DNA from 3 places in the Robertmurraya sp. FSL W8-0741 genome. Region 2 is predicted to be linked to each of the others. Evidence: a T-box and tRNA genes for the amino acid it is inferred to sense, from the RefSeq annotation. Region 2 holds a T-box; the other regions hold tRNA genes.
The links. The T-box of region 2 lies ahead of NST02_RS08720 (valine--tRNA ligase). A T-box ahead of a tRNA ligase gene usually reads a tRNA of that ligase, here a tRNA-Val.

Region 1 (6,279 bases), 290 kb from region 2:
GCAAAAAGAATTGGTGTGTCCGCTGGAAATGTCGGAGACTGGGAAAGCGAGAAAAAGAAATCTTTACCTGGCGCCAAAGCCATTTATGCTATTGCCAAGGAATTTGAAGTAACGGCAGATTGGCTGCTAGATGGAGAGGAATACATAGTGGATTCAACGTTTAATAGTGGAAATATCGTGATCCAGGATGGTAAACCAGCAATCAGTCCCTCCAAAAATACAGGATCCACTAACGACACAGATTCGAATGAAATAGTGAATCTAACGGCAGAAGCAAAAGAGTTAATTACGATTTTTAACAGCTTAAATAAACGTGACGCCGCTGAATTATTAATGATTGCACGGATGAAAAAAGAGCTCGGTAACCGATGAAAGAAGGGCGCTAATGATGAAGATGTATCTTACCATTAGCGCCCTTTTATCCCCTTCTCTATCCCTTAATCTAAAGTACGAGTGATAGTGTTATGTCGTTACTCTAATCTTATTAGATTCTCGTCAGAATCGGGAGTTTATATGCTTTGTCCTTAAAACTATTTTTAAATCCCAATAAATATTTCAGAGCCAAAAAAAGCGTATCATTAGTATAGTACGATAAAAAAAACTGCTGACCTAATGTCAACAGCTTTTTTTATGACCCGTACGGGATTCGAACCCGTGTTACCGCCGTGAAAGGGCGGTGTCTTAACCACTTGACCAACGGGCCAGAAATGGCGGAGAAGGAGGGATTTGAACCCTCGCGCCGGTTACCCGACCTACACCCTTAGCAGGGGCGCCTCTTCAGCCACTTGAGTACTTCTCCATATGGCTCCGCGGGTAGGATTCGAACCTACGACCGATCGGTTAACAGCCGATTGCTCTACCACTGAGCTACCGCGGAATACGATGCGTTCTAGCTTCCATAAATTAAAAAAGCAAAGATGGTGGGCCTAAATGGACTTGAACCATCGACCTCACGCTTATCAGGCGTGCGCTCTAACCAGCTGAGCTATAGGCCCATTTTGGAGCGGGTGATGGGAATCGAACCCACGACAACAGCTTGGAAGGCTGTGGTTTTACCATTAAACTACACCCGCATTTTTATTGAATTATACTAGATTTTATCTTCCCTTATTTTGGCCTTCTTTCATGCCTCTAACTCTTCTTGCTTTTTCAGGATGTCATATCGTCGAGGCAACTCGTTGATAAATCATTGAAGCTTTGCTCGTGGCTGTGGTTTTACCATTAAACTACACCCGCATAGTGAAAGTTTTTTTACTACACTATGCTTCGTAAAAAAACTTTGATGGCTCAGGACGGAATCGAACCGCCGACACAAGGATTTTCAGTCCTTTGCTCTACCGACTGAGCTACTGAGCCGTAATAATATTAAATTCCTATAACACATTTTCCGAATGTCCTTCGCCCTCATCTCAGAAAGTTGATTCAAGATGATGCTCGATGAGTGCGCTGGATGCTTATCCTTGCCGCTTATTCATCGTGCTCTACCGACTGAGCTACTGAGCCATCATATGTAAGTAAATGGCGGTCCGGACGGGACTCGAACCCGCGACCTCCTGCGTGACAGGCAGGCATTCTAACCAACTGAACTACCGGACCAAAGTAGTTTCAACTTTATTGAAACTACTCGATTGCGGAGGCAGGATTTGAACCTGCGACCTTCGGGTTATGAGCCCGACGAGCTACCAGACTGCTCCACCCCGCGCTAATAGTATATATCTAGATAAGCGCATGCTACTAGATAGCTTAATGACTGTCCCGATTTCAGTATGCTTACTCGAGGAAGAACTTCAATCGGTACAACTCGCAGTTTACTCAGTGAAGTAACGCTTGTTGCTCCACCCTGCGCTAATAGTAAAATTGGTGATATGGCGGAGGAAGAGGGATTCGAACCCCCGCGCGGTTTAACCCGCCTGTCGGTTTTCAAGACCGATCCCTTCAGCCAGACTTGGGTATTCCTCCGAAATATTATAGGTTGTTTTGCTTATGCAAAAAATAGTGGTGGACCTTGTAGGACTCGAACCTACGACCGGACGGTTATGAGCCGTCTGCTCTAACCAGCTGAGCTAAAGGTCCAATAAAGCTTTTGTGGTAAAATATTGGTAGCGGCGGAGGGGATCGAACCCCCGACCTTACGGGTATGAACCGTACGCTCTAGCCAGCTGAGCTACACCGCCAAATATAATATGATAAATACTCACTTTTATTATGAGCCATTATAAGAATGAATATATTCAATTTATTTCGTTGTGTGAATAATTATTGGTGGAGCCTAGCGGGATCGAACCGCTGACCTCCTGCGTGCAAGGCAGGCGCTCTCCCAGCTGAGCTAAGGCCCCATCATTATAGCATAGTGGTCGGGAAGACAGGATTCGAACCTGCGACCCCTTGGTCCCAAACCAAGTGCTCTACCAAGCTGAGCTACTTCCCGTTACATGGCGCGCCCGAGAGGAGTCGAACCCCTAACCTTTTGATCCGTAGTCAAACGCTCTATCCAATTGAGCTACGGGCGCAATATAACAGTCATTTCCACTACTGTGAAAAAACTTTAATGCCGAGGACCGGAATCGAACCGGTACGGTAGTCACCTACCGCAGGATTTTAAGTCCTGTGCGTCTGCCAGTTCCGCCACCCCGGCTAATAAATGGAGCGGAAGACGGGATTCGAACCCGCGACCCCCACCTTGGCAAGGTGGTGTTCTACCACTGAACTACTTCCGCAAAATTAATCGATTAAAAAAGCAGATATATTATTTTTTCTTGGTGCGGGTGAAGGGAGTCGAACCCCCACGCCTTGCGGCGCTAGATCCTAAGTCTAGTGCGTCTGCCAATTCCGCCACACCCGCATGTTAAAATCATAAGTTCTTTTTACTGACGTATATTAAAGAAAGATATTTTTCCCTACATCGTAAGAACTTTGGTGAGCCATGAAGGACTCGAACCTTCGACCCTCTGATTAAAAGTCAGATGCTCTACCGACTGAGCTAATGGCTCTGAAGTAAATATGCGCTGCTATCAAATTTTCAACTTTGAGATAAAAAGCATCTACGATGTCCCCACCTCAGAAAGTTAACTCAAGCAGCAGCTCGATGGGTACAACTCGCAGCAAATTCATAGATGAATTGCTCGTTGCTCTACCGACTGAGCTAATGGCTCTAAATCTAAAATGGTGCCGGCCAGAGGACTCGAACCCCCAACCTACTGATTACAAGTCAGTTGCTCTACCAATTGAGCTAGGCCGGCATATATGTTAAGACAGAAAATGAAAAGGTACATTATTTTCGCTAACGCGAAAAAATGTTGGTGGAGGATGACGGGATCGAACCGCCGACCCCCTGCTTGTAAGGCAGGTGCTCTCCCAGCTGAGCTAATCCTCCGAAATAGCAATTTATTATTAAACAGCCCGGCAACGTCCTACTCTCACAAGGGGACAGCCCCTAACTACCATCGGCGCTGAGAAGCTTAACTTCCGTGTTCGGTATGGGAACGGGTGTGACCTTCTCGCTATCGCCACCGGACCTATTTAAATTATCAAGACAAATTCTATTATAATGGTTTTAACTTTTTTTTCAAGTAGAAATTCAAAAGAATTTTCCTTCATAACTAATTGTTAAAAATAATTAAAACTTCCTTATAATAAACTTTTTATGTAACATGAGAACATAACAACATGAAAATCTATTGTACCCTCAAAACTAGATAATGGATGAAGAAGAAAAAGACCGAGTAACCTATTTGGTTAAGTCCTCGAACGATTAGTATCAGTCAGCTCCACATGTCACCATGCTTCCACCTCTGACCTATCAACCTGATCATCTTTCAGGGTTCTTACTAGCTTGCGCTATGGGAAATCTCATCTTGAGGGGGGCTTCATGCTTAGATGCTTTCAGCACTTATCCCTTCCGCACATAGCTACCCAGCGATGCTCTTGGCAGAACAACTGGTACACCAGCGGTGCGTCCATCCCGGTCCTCTCGTACTAAGGACAGCTCCTCTCAAATTTCCTACGCCCACGACGGATAGGGACCGAACTGTCTCACGACGTTCTGAACCCAGCTCGCGTACCGCTTTAATGGGCGAACAGCCCAACCCTTGGGACCGACTACAGCCCCAGGATGCGATGAGCCGACATCGAGGTGCCAAACCTCCCCGTCGATGTGGACTCTTGGGGGAGATAAGCCTGTTATCCCCGGGGTAGCTTTTATCCGTTGAGCGATGGCCCTTCCATGCGGAACCACCGGATCACTAAGCCCGACTTTCGTCCCTGCTCGACTTGTAGGTCTCGCAGTCAAGCTCCCTTGTGCCTTTACACTCTACGAATGATTTCCAACCATTCTGAGGGAACCTTTGGGCGCCTCCGTTACTCTTTAGGAGGCGACCGCCCCAGTCAAACTGCCCACCTGACACTGTCTCCCACCTCGATCAGAGGTGCGGGTTAGAATGTCAATACAGCCAGAGTAGTATCCCACCGACGCCTCCACCGAAGCTAGCGCTCCGGCTTCCACGGCTCCTACCTATCCTGTACAAGCTGTACCAAAATTCAATATCAGGCTACAGTAAAGCTCCACGGGGTCTTTCCGTCCTGTCGCGGGTAACCTGCATCTTCACAGGTACTATAATTTCACCGAGTCTCTCGTTGAGACAGTGCCCAGATCGTTACGCCTTTCGTGCGGGTCGGAACTTACCCGACAAGGAATTTCGCTACCTTAGGACCGTTATAGTTACGGCCGCCGTTTACTGGGGCTTCAATTCAGAGCTTCGCGTAAGCTAACCCCTCCTCTTAACCTTCCAGCACCGGGCAGGCGTCAGCCCCTATACTTCGCCTTGCGGCTTCGCAGAGACCTGTGTTTTTGCTAAACAGTCGCCTGGGCCTATTCACTGCGGCTCTTCAGGGCTATGCACCCTAAAAAGCACCCCTTCTCCCGAAGTTACGGGGTCATTTTGCCGAGTTCCTTAACGAGAGTTCTCTCGCTCACCTTAGGATTCTCTCCTCGCCTACCTGTGTCGGTTTGCGGTACGGGCACCTGTTTTCTCACTAGAGGCTTTTCTTGGCAGTGTGGAATCAGGAACTTCGGTACTTGATTTCCCTCGCTGTCACAGCTCAAGCGTATGGCAAGCGGATTTGCCTACTTGCCGCTCTAACTGCTTAGACGCACATATCCAGCAGTGCGCTTACCCTATCCTCCTGCGTCCCCCCATCGCTCAAACAAAAACGAGGTGGTACAGGAATATCAACCTGTTGTCCATCGCCTACGCCTTTCGGCCTCGGCTTAGGTCCCGACTAACCCTGAGCGGACGAGCCTTCCTCAGGAAACCTTAGGCATTCGGTGGATGGGATTCTCACCCATCTTTCGCTACTCATACCGGCATTCTCACTTCTAAGCGCTCCACCAGTCCTTCCGGTCTAGCTTCAACGCCCTTAGAACGCTCTCCTACCGCGTACACCTACGGTGTACACCCACAGCTTCGGTGATACGTTTAGCCCCGGTACATTTTCGGCGCGGGGTCACTCGACCAGTGAGCTATTACGCACTCTTTAAATGATGGCTGCTTCTAAGCCAACATCCTGGTTGTCTAAGCAACCCCACATCCTTTTCCACTTAACGTATACTTTGGGACCTTAGCTGGTGGTCTGGGCTGTTTCCCTTTTGACTACGGATCTTATCACTCGCAGTCTGACTCCCACGTTTAAGTACTTGGCATTCGGAGTTTGTCTGAATTCGGTAACCCGATGAGGGCCCCTAGTCCAAACAGTGCTCTACCTCCAAGACTCGTTCTTCGTGAGGCTAGCCCTAAAGCTATTTCGGAGAGAACCAGCTATCTCCAAGTTCGATTGGAATTTCTCCGCTACCCACACCTCATCCCCGCACTTTTCAACGTGCGTGGGTTCGGTCCTCCATTCAGTGTTACCTGAACTTCAACCTGGACATGGGTAGATCACCTGGTTTCGGGTCTACGACTACATACTCAAGACGCCCTATTCAGACTCGCTTTCGCTGCGGCTCCGTCTTCTCAACTTAACCTTGCATGCAATCGTAACTCGCCGGTTCATTCTACAAAAGGCACGCTATCACCCAGCATGTTTCCAAAGGAAAATATGCATAGGGCTCTAACTACTTGTAGGCACACGGTTTCAGGTTCTCTTTCACTCCCCTTCCGGGGTGCTTTTCACCTTTCCCTCACGGTACTGGTTCACTATCGGTCACTAGGGAGTATTTAGCCTTGGGAGATGGTCCTCCCAGCTTCCGACGGGATTTCACGTGTCCCGCCGTACTCAGGATCC
Region 2 (6,279 bases):
GGGTTTTTAGCGCAATGTGAGGGAAAGTGGTATATGTCGCCGTTTGAGCTCCTGTTTTGTCTCTATTATCATGATATCAGTCAAGCATTGCGCTTTTCCACAAATAAATTTAAGGAATGGTATGAAAAAACAAAAGATGACAATAAGGCAAGAGTTGTTTTAGCGCATGGCAAGCTTTCAACTGAGCATTTCCTTTATGACGACAAAGGCTATGGTTATTTTACAAACTTTGAAAACAGCAAGCAAAGTTCACCGATGCATGACCTTTTGCCATTTTTATCAAGAACGTTAAAAACGTACCCGAAGTCACATGAAGATTGTGTTGATTGGATTTACACTTATTTCAAATATTTTCCTTTAAGGGATGACGAATTAAATCTCTTTTTAAGTTATTTTTCCCATCCCCATGGATTTTTAGCTGTTGTGGAAGAATATTATAAATCGCGAAATAGGGATGAGCGAAAATATGTTCAAAAATTACAAAGACATTATTGGCATCTTAAAAACACAGAATATATCGTTATGCGTATTGATGAGATTGAAAGACAAAAACGGCTTGAAAAGGAAGCTCAAGCCGAAGCGCAATCTCAAGGTAATACTTAAAGACTATAGTATTTTCGCACTCTTATAAATCGCTCCGAGGAACAATCTTTATGAAAGGTTGTTCCGCTGTTATAATAACTCAATTTTAAGGGCTACTGTTATTAGGACAAGAGCAATTAAAAACAGTACATCGAAAGCAGTTGGAAATAAAATCGTACGTATCCCTTGAAATATGCAAAATGGAATGGCAAATTGATGCAGGACGTCTCGAGATTTTTTCAACCACGGTGGAAGCGCATATGGATTATATTTTCTCCTCACAATCTCTTCCCCCTTTTCCCCAATGGGTATTTTCCTTATTACTTAATCTATGTCCCTTGCTTTGGGATTGTGCGAAAAACGTTGTTGAGGCTCTGTTAGTCCGATAGGAGTCGAGTTCCGGAATTATTGGTGGAATTTCCGGAATTACGTCATGAATTTCCGGAATTACCCCAAAAAATTCCGGAAATTCATCTGACATAGTCGATTTTTCACGTACAATTCCTCTCAATGAAGTTTCATTTTCTGAAAAACTGTATATACTAAAAAAAAATCAGTTATCCTTATTGACGTCAGTCTTTGTTTTTATGTAGTATATTGATTATACAAATAGAGTTATATTGCTATGATAGGGAAGAGTACGGTGGTTCCTTGCTTTAAGAGAGGAAAACCATGAGCTGAAAGGTTTTCTAAGCAACACCAGTGGAAGTCGCCCTTGAGCATCTTTTGCGAACGAACGACTTTCAAGTAGTAAAAGACGGGGAATCCGTTATCTAGTTAAGTGCCAATCGATATGGGAAATATGGATTGGAAAAAAGGTGGTACCGCGAAGCAAACTCCATTCGTCCTTTTGATGACGAATGGAGTTTTTTCATTAGGAAATTAAAGTTTTCGCAATGGTAGATAACTTTTATATTAAGTGTATCTACGACTAGCTCCAGCGCTTATCGCTTAGCAAACTTCAGTCGATAAGTCAATTGAAGGTGCTTGCGCCGCAAATTTGTTATGCACGGCGAAGAGCAAGGCGCCCCGCGCTTTTGATTTTGGAATGAAAGAGGAAGAAGAAAGGAAGAGTGAAATGGAAACAAATGAGCTATCGATGCCAACGAAATATGATCCGAATACAATTGAAAAGGGTCGTTATGATTGGTGGGTGAAAGGAAAGTTTTTTGAAGCACAAAATGATGAGAAAAAAGAACCGTATACAATCGTTATTCCTCCACCAAATGTTACAGGAAAGCTTCATTTAGGACATGCATGGGATACGACATTGCAAGATATATTAACGCGTATGAAAAGAATGCAAGGCTATGACGTATTGTGGCTGCCAGGAATGGACCATGCGGGAATAGCGACACAAGCAAAGGTTGAGGAGAAGCTCCGTCAAGAAGGAGTAAGCCGGTATGATTTAGGCAGAGATAAATTTGTTGAAGAAACATGGAAGTGGAAGGAAGAGTATGCAGCTCATATTCGAGCACAATGGGCGAAGCTAGGGCTCGGTTTAGACTATAGCCGAGAGCGTTTTACTCTTGATGAAGGGCTGTCGAAAGCGGTCCGCGAAGTGTTTGTCTCCTTATATAAAAAGGGACTTATTTATCGCGGTGAATACATTATTAACTGGGACCCGTCCACCAAAACAGCATTATCTGATATCGAGGTTATTTATAAGGATGTTCAAGGTGCTTTTTATCATATGAACTATCCTCTTGCAGATGGCTCAGGTTCGATTGAAGTAGCGACTACTCGTCCCGAAACAATGCTTGGTGATACGGCGGTTGCTGTTCATCCAGAAGATGAGCGCTACAAGCATTTAATCGGCAAAAAAGTGATTCTTCCAATTGTTGGCCGTGAAATTCCAATTGTAGCTGATGACTATGTAGATATGGAGTTTGGTTCAGGCGCAGTAAAAATAACACCAGCCCATGATCCGAATGACTTTGAATTAGGAAATCGCCATAATCTTGAACGGGTTCTTGTGATGAATGAAGACGGTACAATGAATGAAAAAGCAGGGAAGTATAAAGGGATGGATCGCTTTGAGTGCCGCAAGCAAATTGTGAAAGATTTGCAAGAACAAGGAGTTCTTTTCAAAATTGAGGAGCATATGCACTCTGTTGGCCATTCAGAACGTAGTGGCGCTGTTGTCGAGCCATATTTATCAACGCAATGGTTTGTCAAAATGCAGCCGCTCGCTGATGAGGCGATTGCCCTTCAACAGAAGGAAGAAAAAGTGCATTTTGTTCCAGACCGTTTTGAAAAGACATATTTGCACTGGATGGAAAATATTCGCGATTGGTGTATTTCTCGCCAGCTTTGGTGGGGGCATCGCATTCCTGCCTGGTATCACAAGGAAACGGGTGAGGTTTATGTCGAGCATGAACCACCTGCTGATATTGAAAACTGGGAGCAGGATAACGACGTTTTAGACACGTGGTTCAGTTCCGCATTATGGCCGTTTTCGACGATGGGCTGGCCGGATACAGAATCTGCTGATTATAAGCGTTACTATTCAACGGCAGCACTTGTAACAGGTTATGATATCATTTTCTTCTGGGTATCAAGAATGATTTTCCAAGGACTCGAATTTACAGGAGAACGTCCATTCAAAGATGTTCTTATACATGGTTTGGTTCGGGATGCACAAGGTCGAAAAATGAGCAAATCATTAGGCAATGGTGTCGATCCAATGGATGTTATTGCACAATATGGCGCTGACTCTTTACGCTACTTCCTTTCAACTGGAAGTTCACCTGGTCAAGATTTACGTTTTAGCATGGAAAAGGTCGAAGCGACTTGGAATTTTGCTAATAAAATTTGGAACGCATCACGCTTCGCTTTAATGAATATGAATGGATTGAAGTATGATGAAATTGATCTAAGCGGTGAGAAGTCGGTAGCAGACAAATGGATTCTCACCCGTTTAAATGAGACCATTGATACAGTAACAAGACTATCTGAACGTTATGAATTTGGTGAGGTTGGCCGAATTCTTTATAATTTCATTTGGGATGATTTTTGTGATTGGTATATTGAAATGGCAAAGTTGCCGTTATACGGGGATGATGAAGCTGCGAAAAAGACGACGCGCTCAATTTTAGCATATGTGCTGGATAATACAATGCGTCTGCTTCATCCGTTCATGCCGTTCATTACTGAAGAAATTTGGCAAAATCTCCCGCATGAAGGTGAGTCGATTACAACTGCGAAATGGCCTGAAGTGAACGAAGAACTTTCTGACAGTGAAGCATCTGCGGAAATGAAATTGTTGGTGGAAATCATTCGTTCAGTCCGAAATATTCGTGCTGAAGTAAACACACCGATGAGCAAGAAAATCAACATCCTTGTCAAAGTAAAGGATGACCATATTCTGCAAGTATTGGATAAAAATCGTTCCTATTTAGAACGGTTCTGTAATCCAGAGGAGCTTGAAATTGGCAAGAATATTCTGATTCCTGATAAAGCGATGACGGCAGTGGTTACTGGGGCAGAAATTATTTTACCACTTGAAGGTTTAATTAACATAGCTGAAGAAATTGCTCGTCTTGAAAAAGAGCTTGATAAATGGAATAAAGAAGTGGAAAGAGTTCAAAAGAAACTAAGGAATGAAGGCTTTGTGAAGAAAGCTCCAGAAAAAGTGATTGCCGAGGAAAGAGTGAAGGAAGCGGATTACCTAGAGAAAAGAGCAGCTGTGGAGCTCCGTATTAAAGAGTTAAAGGGTCAATGAGCAGTTGTGAAGACGAATCCGTTTGGCGGATTCGTCTTCACTGTCTGAAAGGATATTGGTTAATATCATATGTTCTAGCATAATGGAAAAAGGTGAAAATGATATGTTTCAGTCTTATGAAGAAGCGTTGAATTGGATTCATTCACGCTTGAGATTAGGGGTTAAGCCAGGATTAAAAAGAATGGAATGGATGATGGACAAGCTAGATCATCCTGAGAAAAAAATTCCGACCATACATATTGGAGGAACGAATGGAAAAGGCTCAACGGTGACGTATTTAGGCTCGATTTTGCAAGCGTCAGGTTTAAAGGTTGGAACGTTCACCTCTCCTTATTTCGAACATTTTAATGAGCGAATTTCCATTAATGGCCATTCGATTAGTGAGGAAGATTTGGTCAAGATTACAAATGTGATTAAACCACTAAGTGATGAACTAGAGCAGACGGAGCTTGGCTCCCCTACTGAATTTGAAGTGATTACCGCCATGAGTTTTTACTATTTTGCTGAGGTCGCTCCTGTCGATCTTGCCATTTATGAGGTTGGACTTGGTGGCAGGTTTGACTCCACCAATATCATCACGCCGCAAATATCAATTATAACAAGCATCGGCCTTGATCACATCAATATTTTAGGGAATAGCTATGAGCAAATCGCCTTTGAAAAAGCGGGAATTATAAAGCCAGGCATCCCAATTTTAACAGCCGTTAAGCAGCCTGAAGCATTTAATGTCATTAGAGAAAAAGCAGCGCAAATGGATGCGGCTATACATCGTCTTGGCGAGCATTTTTTTATTGATCATCATGTTTCACTCGAGAATGGTGAACGTTTCTCCCTGCAAACGTCAAAAAGTTATTTAGAGAATTTAGAAATTAGAATGCTCGGACAGCATCAAACGGAAAATGCCGCTTTGGCAGTTGAAGCAGCCATCCTTTTAGCAGCTTCTTACAAAATTGCAGAAGAGGATATTCGCCAAGGGTTGAAAAAAGCATACTGGCCTGGAAGATTTGAAATCGTTTCTTCTTCCCCATTAATCGTCCTGGATGGGGCCCATAATGAAGAGGGGATTGAAACGCTAGTTGTGGAATTAAAACGCCGTTTTCCTGGGCGAAAAAAAAGGTTGATTTTTGCTGCGCTCGGCGATAAAAAAGTAGATAACATGATCAAAAAGCTAGACTCGGTCTCCCAGATGATTACATTCGTGAGCTTTGACTTTCCTCGAGCGGCAAATGCAGAGGAGCTCTATCAGTTTAGTAGCCTGGCCCATAAACGAGCGGAAAGCGATTGGCAAAAAGCAATTTCAGAAGAGTTGCGAGCGCTGGAAAGCAATGAAATGCTAATTATTACGGGTTCTCTCTATTTTTTATCTGAAGTAAAACCATATATAAATACATTCATTTAGTACGTTATAATACGTAAAATGTATGACAAAAGTTAGAAAATTTGTTAAACTAATGAGTGCAATTGTGAAAAAATTCCTAAAAATTGTTAATGAAATATTTTTAATAGTGTAAAAAGAATCAAGTGAAATAAATTTGCGTCAAAAATGGGAAGAGAGGGGGATAATGTTGCTCAGGCCACATGTAAAGAGGATTATATGGATTTTATGGCTTCTTATTGTACCCGCTGGTAGCTGGCTCGTATATTATTTTTTCCCTCCTCTCGTATCTTCAATAAGTTTCGAACTTTTAGGGTTTTTGTTATTAACATGCTTTGTTGCTGGTACACCAATGATTATCAACAACACGCCAATTTTTTATATTCAATGGGTCTCGCTTACAGTCTTTCTCATATTCGGCCTCTTCGTTGAAGTTATCTTTATGCAGATCGCCATTGTTGTCCTCCTCTTAAGAATACGGGCTCCGAGGGAACAGCTGCACCGCTATCCATTAAATTGGTTAATGTTTTTTATGACTTCTGTCGGCAGTGGGGTTGTGTATTATGCTCTCGGTGGAACCCATGGGATAGATATTTTG
Region 3 (6,279 bases), 2.3 Mb from region 2:
CCTTCAAAAGTCATTCCTGCCTTCTCCATCACTCTTTGCGACGCTATATTCTCAACAAAGCATCTTGCTTGAATGCGCATGAGCTCCATCTGTTCAAAGCCAAATCTAATGATTGCTCTTGCTGCTTCTGTCGTAATTCCTTTCCCCCAATACTCTGGTGCAATCACATAGCCAATTTCTGCATTGTGATGATTCGTACTCCAAGAAACAAAATCAACGGTGCCGATAAAAGAACCCGTTTCTTTATCTTCTATTCCCCACGGAGCAATGTCCTCATTATTATATCGATTAAGGACAAAGTTAATAAATCTCTCGGTATCAGACATACTTCTATGTACATCCCAGGTTACATACTTTGCAACGTCTTCATTACTCGCATATGAAAACATCGCTGCCGTATCTGCTAATGTAACTTTACGAAGAAGTAGTCGTTCTGTTTCAAGCGTCGGCAAATTTTTATAAATATCCCCAATAACCATTCCATTCACTTCTCTCTGTAAAAATTTAAAATTATAATCTTACAATTTAACAGAGAAATATGAATTTTTCAATAGCCATTTTCTAGATCAAAAAAAGATTTAATCAAAAGATTAAATCTTTAAATATCGTATGTATTGGATTAAATGGTGCCGAGGACCGGAATCGAACCGGTACGGTAGTCACCTACCGCAGGATTTTAAGTCCTGTGCGTCTGCCAGTTCCGCCACCCCGGCTAGTTCAAAACTAGCATCTTTATTTTATAAAAATGGAGGCGGCAACCGGATTCGAACCGGTGAATAAAGGTTTTGCAGACCTTGGCCTTACCACTTGGCTATGCCGCCATATTAAATTGGAGCGGAAGACGGGATTCGAACCCGCGACCCCCACCTTGGCAAGGTGGTGTTCTACCACTGAACTACTTCCGCAAATGGCTGGGCTAGCAGGATTCGAACCTACGAATGACGGAGTCAAAGTCCGTTGCCTTACCACTTGGCTATAGCCCATTGATTAAGCAGTGTTTAATAAATCAAATTTAAATGGGGCGATCGATGGGAATCGAACCCACGAGTGTCGGAGCCACAATCCGATGCGTTAACCACTTCGCCACGACCGCCATTATAAAATTGGCAGGGGTAGTAGGAATCGAACCCACACCAAAGGTTTTGGAGACCTTCGTTCTACCTTTAAACTATACCCCTATATTATATATATGTTCAGAGTGTTTCTTTAAGAAGAAAATTATGAATAGCTATTTTGCTTCTTTTTACTACAAAAAGTAGTGGTTCCTTATTTTCACTATTGAGAAAAGGTTGGTGGAGGGGGACGGATTCGAACCGCCGAACCCGAAGGAGCGGATTTACAGTCCGCCGCGTTTAGCCACTTCGCTACCCCTCCAAGGTATATATATTTTATACATTAAAGTTCATTAAATTATAACATATTTTGATATAAAAATGGTGGCTCAGGACGGAATCGAACCGCCGACACAAGGATTTTCAGTCCTTTGCTCTACCGACTGAGCTACTGAGCCATCATGATATTCGTCCTACATATAGTTGGTCATTGTCCTTCGCCCTCATCTCAGAAAGTTAATTCGAGATGATGCTCGATGAGTGCGCTGGATGCTTATCCTTGCCGCTTATTCATCGTGCTCTACCGACTGAGCTACTGAGCCAACATATGTAAAAAGTAAATGGCGGTCCGGACGGGACTCGAACCCGCGACCTCCTGCGTGACAGGCAGGCATTCTAACCAACTGAACTACCGGACCAAAGTAGTTTTCAACTTTGTTGAAACTACTCGATTGCGGAGGCAGGATTTGAACCTGCGACCTTCGGGTTATGAGCCCGACGAGCTACCAGACTGCTCCACCCCGCGATAATAGTATATATCTAGATAAGCACATGCCACTAGATAGCTTAATGACTGTAAAAACAATGGTGGAGGATGACGGGATCGAACCGCCGACCCCCTGCTTGTAAGGCAGGTGCTCTCCCAGCTGAGCTAATCCTCCGGAACTGTTGCAACAAGTGCAACTTTAAATGACCCCTACGGGATTCGAACCCGTGTTACCGCCGTGAAAGGGCGGTGTCTTAACCGCTTGACCAAGGGGCCAGATATAATAATGGCGGAGAGCAAGGGATTTGAACCCTTGAGACAGGTTTTGCCCGCCTACACGATTTCCAATCGTGCTCCTTCGGCCACTCGGACAGCTCTCCTAATGGCTCCGCGGGTAGGATTCGAACCTACGACCGATCGGTTAACAGCCGATTGCTCTACCACTGAGCTACCGCGGAAAATTATTAACTCATTCCTCTAGCTTGATTGCTTCCCGATTGTCCTCATCTCAGAAAGTTGATTCAAGTAGCAGCTCGATGAGTACAACTCGCAGGACATTCAGGATGCTTTGCTCGTTGCTCTACCACTGAGCTACCGCGGAATAAAAAATATATATAGAATATTCGCCCGGCAACGTCCTACTCTCACAAGGGGACAGCCCCTAACTACCATCGGCGCTGAGAAGCTTAACTTCCGTGTTCGGTATGGGAACGGGTGTGACCTTCTCGCCATTATCACCGGACCAATTATTTATTAAGACATATTCTATTATACCGATTTACAGTATTTTTTCAAGAGAAAATTTAGTTTGACTCTGAAAAATACGATTGATAGATATCATTGCATTACAAAATCGCTTTGTACCTTCAAAACTAGATAATGGATGAAGAAGAGAAATTACAGAGAATCTTATCAAGCGGATTTTTTCCACTTTTATTTGGTTAAGTCCTCGAACGATTAGTATCAGTCAGCTCCACATGTCACCATGCTTCCACCTCTGACCTATCAACCTGATCATCTTTCAGGGTTCTTACTAGCTTGCGCTATGGGAAATCTCATCTTGAGGGGGGCTTCATGCTTAGATGCTTTCAGCACTTATCCCTTCCGCACATAGCTACCCAGCGATGCTCTTGGCAGAACAACTGGTACACCAGCGGTGCGTCCATCCCGGTCCTCTCGTACTAAGGACAGCTCCTCTCAAATTTCCTACGCCCACGACGGATAGGGACCGAACTGTCTCACGACGTTCTGAACCCAGCTCGCGTACCGCTTTAATGGGCGAACAGCCCAACCCTTGGGACCGACTACAGCCCCAGGATGCGATGAGCCGACATCGAGGTGCCAAACCTCCCCGTCGATGTGGACTCTTGGGGGAGATAAGCCTGTTATCCCCGGGGTAGCTTTTATCCGTTGAGCGATGGCCCTTCCATGCGGAACCACCGGATCACTAAGCCCGACTTTCGTCCCTGCTCGACTTGTAGGTCTCGCAGTCAAGCTCCCTTGTGCCTTTACACTCTACGAATGATTTCCAACCATTCTGAGGGAACCTTTGGGCGCCTCCGTTACTCTTTAGGAGGCGACCGCCCCAGTCAAACTGCCCACCTGACACTGTCTCCCACCTCGATCAGAGGTGCGGGTTAGAATGTCAATACAGCCAGAGTAGTATCCCACCGACGCCTCCACCGAAGCTAGCGCTCCGGCTTCCACGGCTCCTACCTATCCTGTACAAGCTGTACCAAAATTCAATATCAGGCTACAGTAAAGCTCCACGGGGTCTTTCCGTCCTGTCGCGGGTAACCTGCATCTTCACAGGTACTATAATTTCACCGAGTCTCTCGTTGAGACAGTGCCCAGATCGTTACGCCTTTCGTGCGGGTCGGAACTTACCCGACAAGGAATTTCGCTACCTTAGGACCGTTATAGTTACGGCCGCCGTTTACTGGGGCTTCAATTCAGAGCTTCGCGTAAGCTAACCCCTCCTCTTAACCTTCCAGCACCGGGCAGGCGTCAGCCCCTATACTTCGCCTTGCGGCTTCGCAGAGACCTGTGTTTTTGCTAAACAGTCGCCTGGGCCTATTCACTGCGGCTCTTCAGGGCTATGCACCCTAAAAAGCACCCCTTCTCCCGAAGTTACGGGGTCATTTTGCCGAGTTCCTTAACGAGAGTTCTCTCGCTCACCTTAGGATTCTCTCCTCGCCTACCTGTGTCGGTTTGCGGTACGGGCACCTGTTTTCTCACTAGAGGCTTTTCTTGGCAGTGTGGAATCAGGAACTTCGGTACTTGATTTCCCTCGCTGTCACAGCTCAAGCGTATGGCAAGCGGATTTGCCTACTTGCCGCTCTAACTGCTTAGACGCACATATCCAGCAGTGCGCTTACCCTATCCTCCTGCGTCCCCCCATCGCTCAAACAAAAACGAGGTGGTACAGGAATATCAACCTGTTGTCCATCGCCTACGCCTTTCGGCCTCGGCTTAGGTCCCGACTAACCCTGAGCGGACGAGCCTTCCTCAGGAAACCTTAGGCATTCGGTGGATGGGATTCTCACCCATCTTTCGCTACTCATACCGGCATTCTCACTTCTAAGCGCTCCACCAGTCCTTCCGGTCTAGCTTCAACGCCCTTAGAACGCTCTCCTACCGCGTACACCTACGGTGTACACCCACAGCTTCGGTGATACGTTTAGCCCCGGTACATTTTCGGCGCGGGGTCACTCGACCAGTGAGCTATTACGCACTCTTTAAATGATGGCTGCTTCTAAGCCAACATCCTGGTTGTCTAAGCAACCCCACATCCTTTTCCACTTAACGTATACTTTGGGACCTTAGCTGGTGGTCTGGGCTGTTTCCCTTTTGACTACGGATCTTATCACTCGCAGTCTGACTCCCACGTTTAAGTACTTGGCATTCGGAGTTTGTCTGAATTCGGTAACCCGATGAGGGCCCCTAGTCCAAACAGTGCTCTACCTCCAAGACTCGTTCTTCGTGAGGCTAGCCCTAAAGCTATTTCGGAGAGAACCAGCTATCTCCAAGTTCGATTGGAATTTCTCCGCTACCCACACCTCATCCCCGCACTTTTCAACGTGCGTGGGTTCGGTCCTCCATTCAGTGTTACCTGAACTTCAACCTGGACATGGGTAGATCACCTGGTTTCGGGTCTACGACTACATACTCAAGACGCCCTATTCAGACTCGCTTTCGCTGCGGCTCCGTCTTCTCAACTTAACCTTGCATGCAATCGTAACTCGCCGGTTCATTCTACAAAAGGCACGCTATCACCCAGCATGTTTCCAAAGGAAATATGCATAGGGCTCTAACTACTTGTAGGCACACGGTTTCAGGTTCTCTTTCACTCCCCTTCCGGGGTGCTTTTCACCTTTCCCTCACGGTACTGGTTCACTATCGGTCACTAGGGAGTATTTAGCCTTGGGAGATGGTCCTCCCAGCTTCCGACGGGATTTCACGTGTCCCGCCGTACTCAGGATCCACTCAAGAGGGAACGAAGTTTCAACTACAGGGTTGTTACCTTCTCTGACCAGCCTTTCCAGACTTGTTCGTTTACTCCGTTCCTTTGTAACTCCGTATAGAGTGTCCTACAACCCCAAGAGGCAAGCCTCTTGGTTTGGGCTAATCCCGTTTCGCTCGCCGCTACTCAGGGAATCGCGTTTGCTTTCTCTTCCTCCGGGTACTTAGATGTTTCAGTTCCCCGGGTCTGCCTTCCATCCCCTATGTATTCAGGTATGGATACCATCCCATTACGGATGATGGGTTTCCCCATTCGGAAATCTCCGGATCAAAGCTTACTTACAGCTCCCCGAAGCATATCGGTGTTAGTCCCGTCCTTCATCGGCTCCTAGTGCCAAGGCATCCACCGTGCGCCCTTTATAACTTAACCATTCGGTAAATGATCAGCTACACATCTCTTCGTCATCTTCACTCGTCAGCATTCTCACGTACAGACTACGTACGCTCCGGTACTTCCTCGCTTGATTCCTCGACCTGTTTGCTTCTCATTTCCCTCAACTTTCGGCTTCCGATAAGCGGCGCATCTCTGCGTCAACCTCTTGAAACCCTTGCGGTTTACTCTATGAATAAATCAATAGAGAGAAAAACTAAAATGGCGATTACTCGGTAATTTCTTGGTTCTTCTTCATTATCTAGTTTTCAAGGTACAAACGGTAACCAAAAGGTTACGGTTTTGAGAGATTGCACTCTCAAAACTAAACAAATCATACGGCTATTTTGACTTGGCAAAATAGCTTCATCAACTTTTCGATTTATGAGACATCTAAGCCTCAATATTCCTTAGAAAGGAGGTGATCCAGCCGCACCTTCCGATACGGCTACCTTGTTACGACTTCACCCCAATCATCTGTCCCACCTTAGGCGGCTGGCTCTAGTGGTTTCACTGAATTTCCGACTACTTTTATCAGATACTCAGTGAAACCACCAGTTACCTCACCG

Region 1: it encodes a tRNA-Val, which carries the amino acid that the T-box ahead of NST02_RS08720 (valine--tRNA ligase) is inferred to sense. The anticodon was not compared.
Region 3: it encodes a tRNA-Val, which carries the amino acid that the T-box ahead of NST02_RS08720 (valine--tRNA ligase) is inferred to sense. The anticodon was not compared.

What each region holds. Positions count from the first base shown of each region.
Region 1 covers NZ_JBBOQG010000001.1:1,518,765-1,525,043, reverse strand. Annotated here, with positions in the region: gene NST02_RS07400 (helix-turn-helix domain-containing protein) at 1-372, shown strand, start outside; tRNA gene NST02_RS07395 (tRNA-Glu) at 632-703, opposite strand; tRNA gene NST02_RS07390 (tRNA-Ser) at 709-799, opposite strand; tRNA gene NST02_RS07385 (tRNA-Asn) at 803-877, opposite strand; tRNA gene NST02_RS07380 (tRNA-Ile) at 919-995, opposite strand; tRNA gene NST02_RS07375 (tRNA-Gly) at 1,000-1,073, opposite strand; tRNA gene NST02_RS07370 (tRNA-Phe) at 1,284-1,356, opposite strand; tRNA gene NST02_RS07365 (tRNA-Asp) at 1,520-1,596, opposite strand; tRNA gene NST02_RS07360 (tRNA-Met) at 1,629-1,702, opposite strand; tRNA gene NST02_RS07355 (tRNA-Ser) at 1,867-1,959, opposite strand; tRNA gene NST02_RS07350 (tRNA-Ile) at 1,997-2,073, opposite strand; tRNA gene NST02_RS07345 (tRNA-Met) at 2,098-2,174, opposite strand; tRNA gene NST02_RS07340 (tRNA-Ala) at 2,261-2,336, opposite strand; tRNA gene NST02_RS07335 (tRNA-Pro) at 2,352-2,428, opposite strand; tRNA gene NST02_RS07330 (tRNA-Arg) at 2,434-2,510, opposite strand; tRNA gene NST02_RS07325 (tRNA-Leu) at 2,550-2,635, opposite strand; tRNA gene NST02_RS07320 (tRNA-Gly) at 2,643-2,717, opposite strand; tRNA gene NST02_RS07315 (tRNA-Leu) at 2,758-2,842, opposite strand; tRNA gene NST02_RS07310 (tRNA-Lys) at 2,915-2,990, opposite strand; tRNA gene NST02_RS07305 (tRNA-Thr) at 3,164-3,239, opposite strand; tRNA gene NST02_RS07300 (tRNA-Val) at 3,298-3,373, opposite strand; rRNA gene rrf (5S ribosomal RNA) at 3,398-3,514, opposite strand; rRNA gene NST02_RS07290 (23S ribosomal RNA) at 3,732-6,279, opposite strand, start outside.
Region 2 covers NZ_JBBOQG010000001.1:1,804,753-1,811,031, forward strand. Annotated here, with positions in the region: gene ysxE (spore coat protein YsxE) at 1-603, shown strand, start outside; gene NST02_RS08715 (hypothetical protein) at 673-864, opposite strand; T-box leader at 1,199-1,435, shown strand; gene NST02_RS08720 (valine--tRNA ligase) at 1,661-4,306, shown strand; gene NST02_RS08725 (bifunctional folylpolyglutamate synthase/dihydrofolate synthase) at 4,410-5,705, shown strand; gene NST02_RS08730 (sensor domain-containing diguanylate cyclase) at 6,034-6,279, shown strand, end outside.
Region 3 covers NZ_JBBOQG010000001.1:4,129,618-4,135,896, forward strand. Annotated here, with positions in the region: gene NST02_RS20105 (GNAT family N-acetyltransferase) at 1-479, opposite strand, end outside; tRNA gene NST02_RS20110 (tRNA-Leu) at 625-713, opposite strand; tRNA gene NST02_RS20115 (tRNA-Cys) at 747-821, opposite strand; tRNA gene NST02_RS20120 (tRNA-Gly) at 831-905, opposite strand; tRNA gene NST02_RS20125 (tRNA-Gln) at 909-983, opposite strand; tRNA gene NST02_RS20130 (tRNA-His) at 1,018-1,093, opposite strand; tRNA gene NST02_RS20135 (tRNA-Trp) at 1,105-1,178, opposite strand; tRNA gene NST02_RS20140 (tRNA-Tyr) at 1,291-1,374, opposite strand; tRNA gene NST02_RS20145 (tRNA-Phe) at 1,435-1,510, opposite strand; tRNA gene NST02_RS20150 (tRNA-Asp) at 1,674-1,750, opposite strand; tRNA gene NST02_RS20155 (tRNA-Met) at 1,784-1,857, opposite strand; tRNA gene NST02_RS20160 (tRNA-Val) at 1,918-1,993, opposite strand; tRNA gene NST02_RS20165 (tRNA-Glu) at 2,023-2,094, opposite strand; tRNA gene NST02_RS20170 (tRNA-Ser) at 2,106-2,198, opposite strand; tRNA gene NST02_RS20175 (tRNA-Asn) at 2,202-2,276, opposite strand; rRNA gene rrf (5S ribosomal RNA) at 2,444-2,560, opposite strand; rRNA gene NST02_RS20185 (23S ribosomal RNA) at 2,756-5,710, opposite strand; rRNA gene NST02_RS20190 (16S ribosomal RNA) at 6,125-6,279, opposite strand, start outside.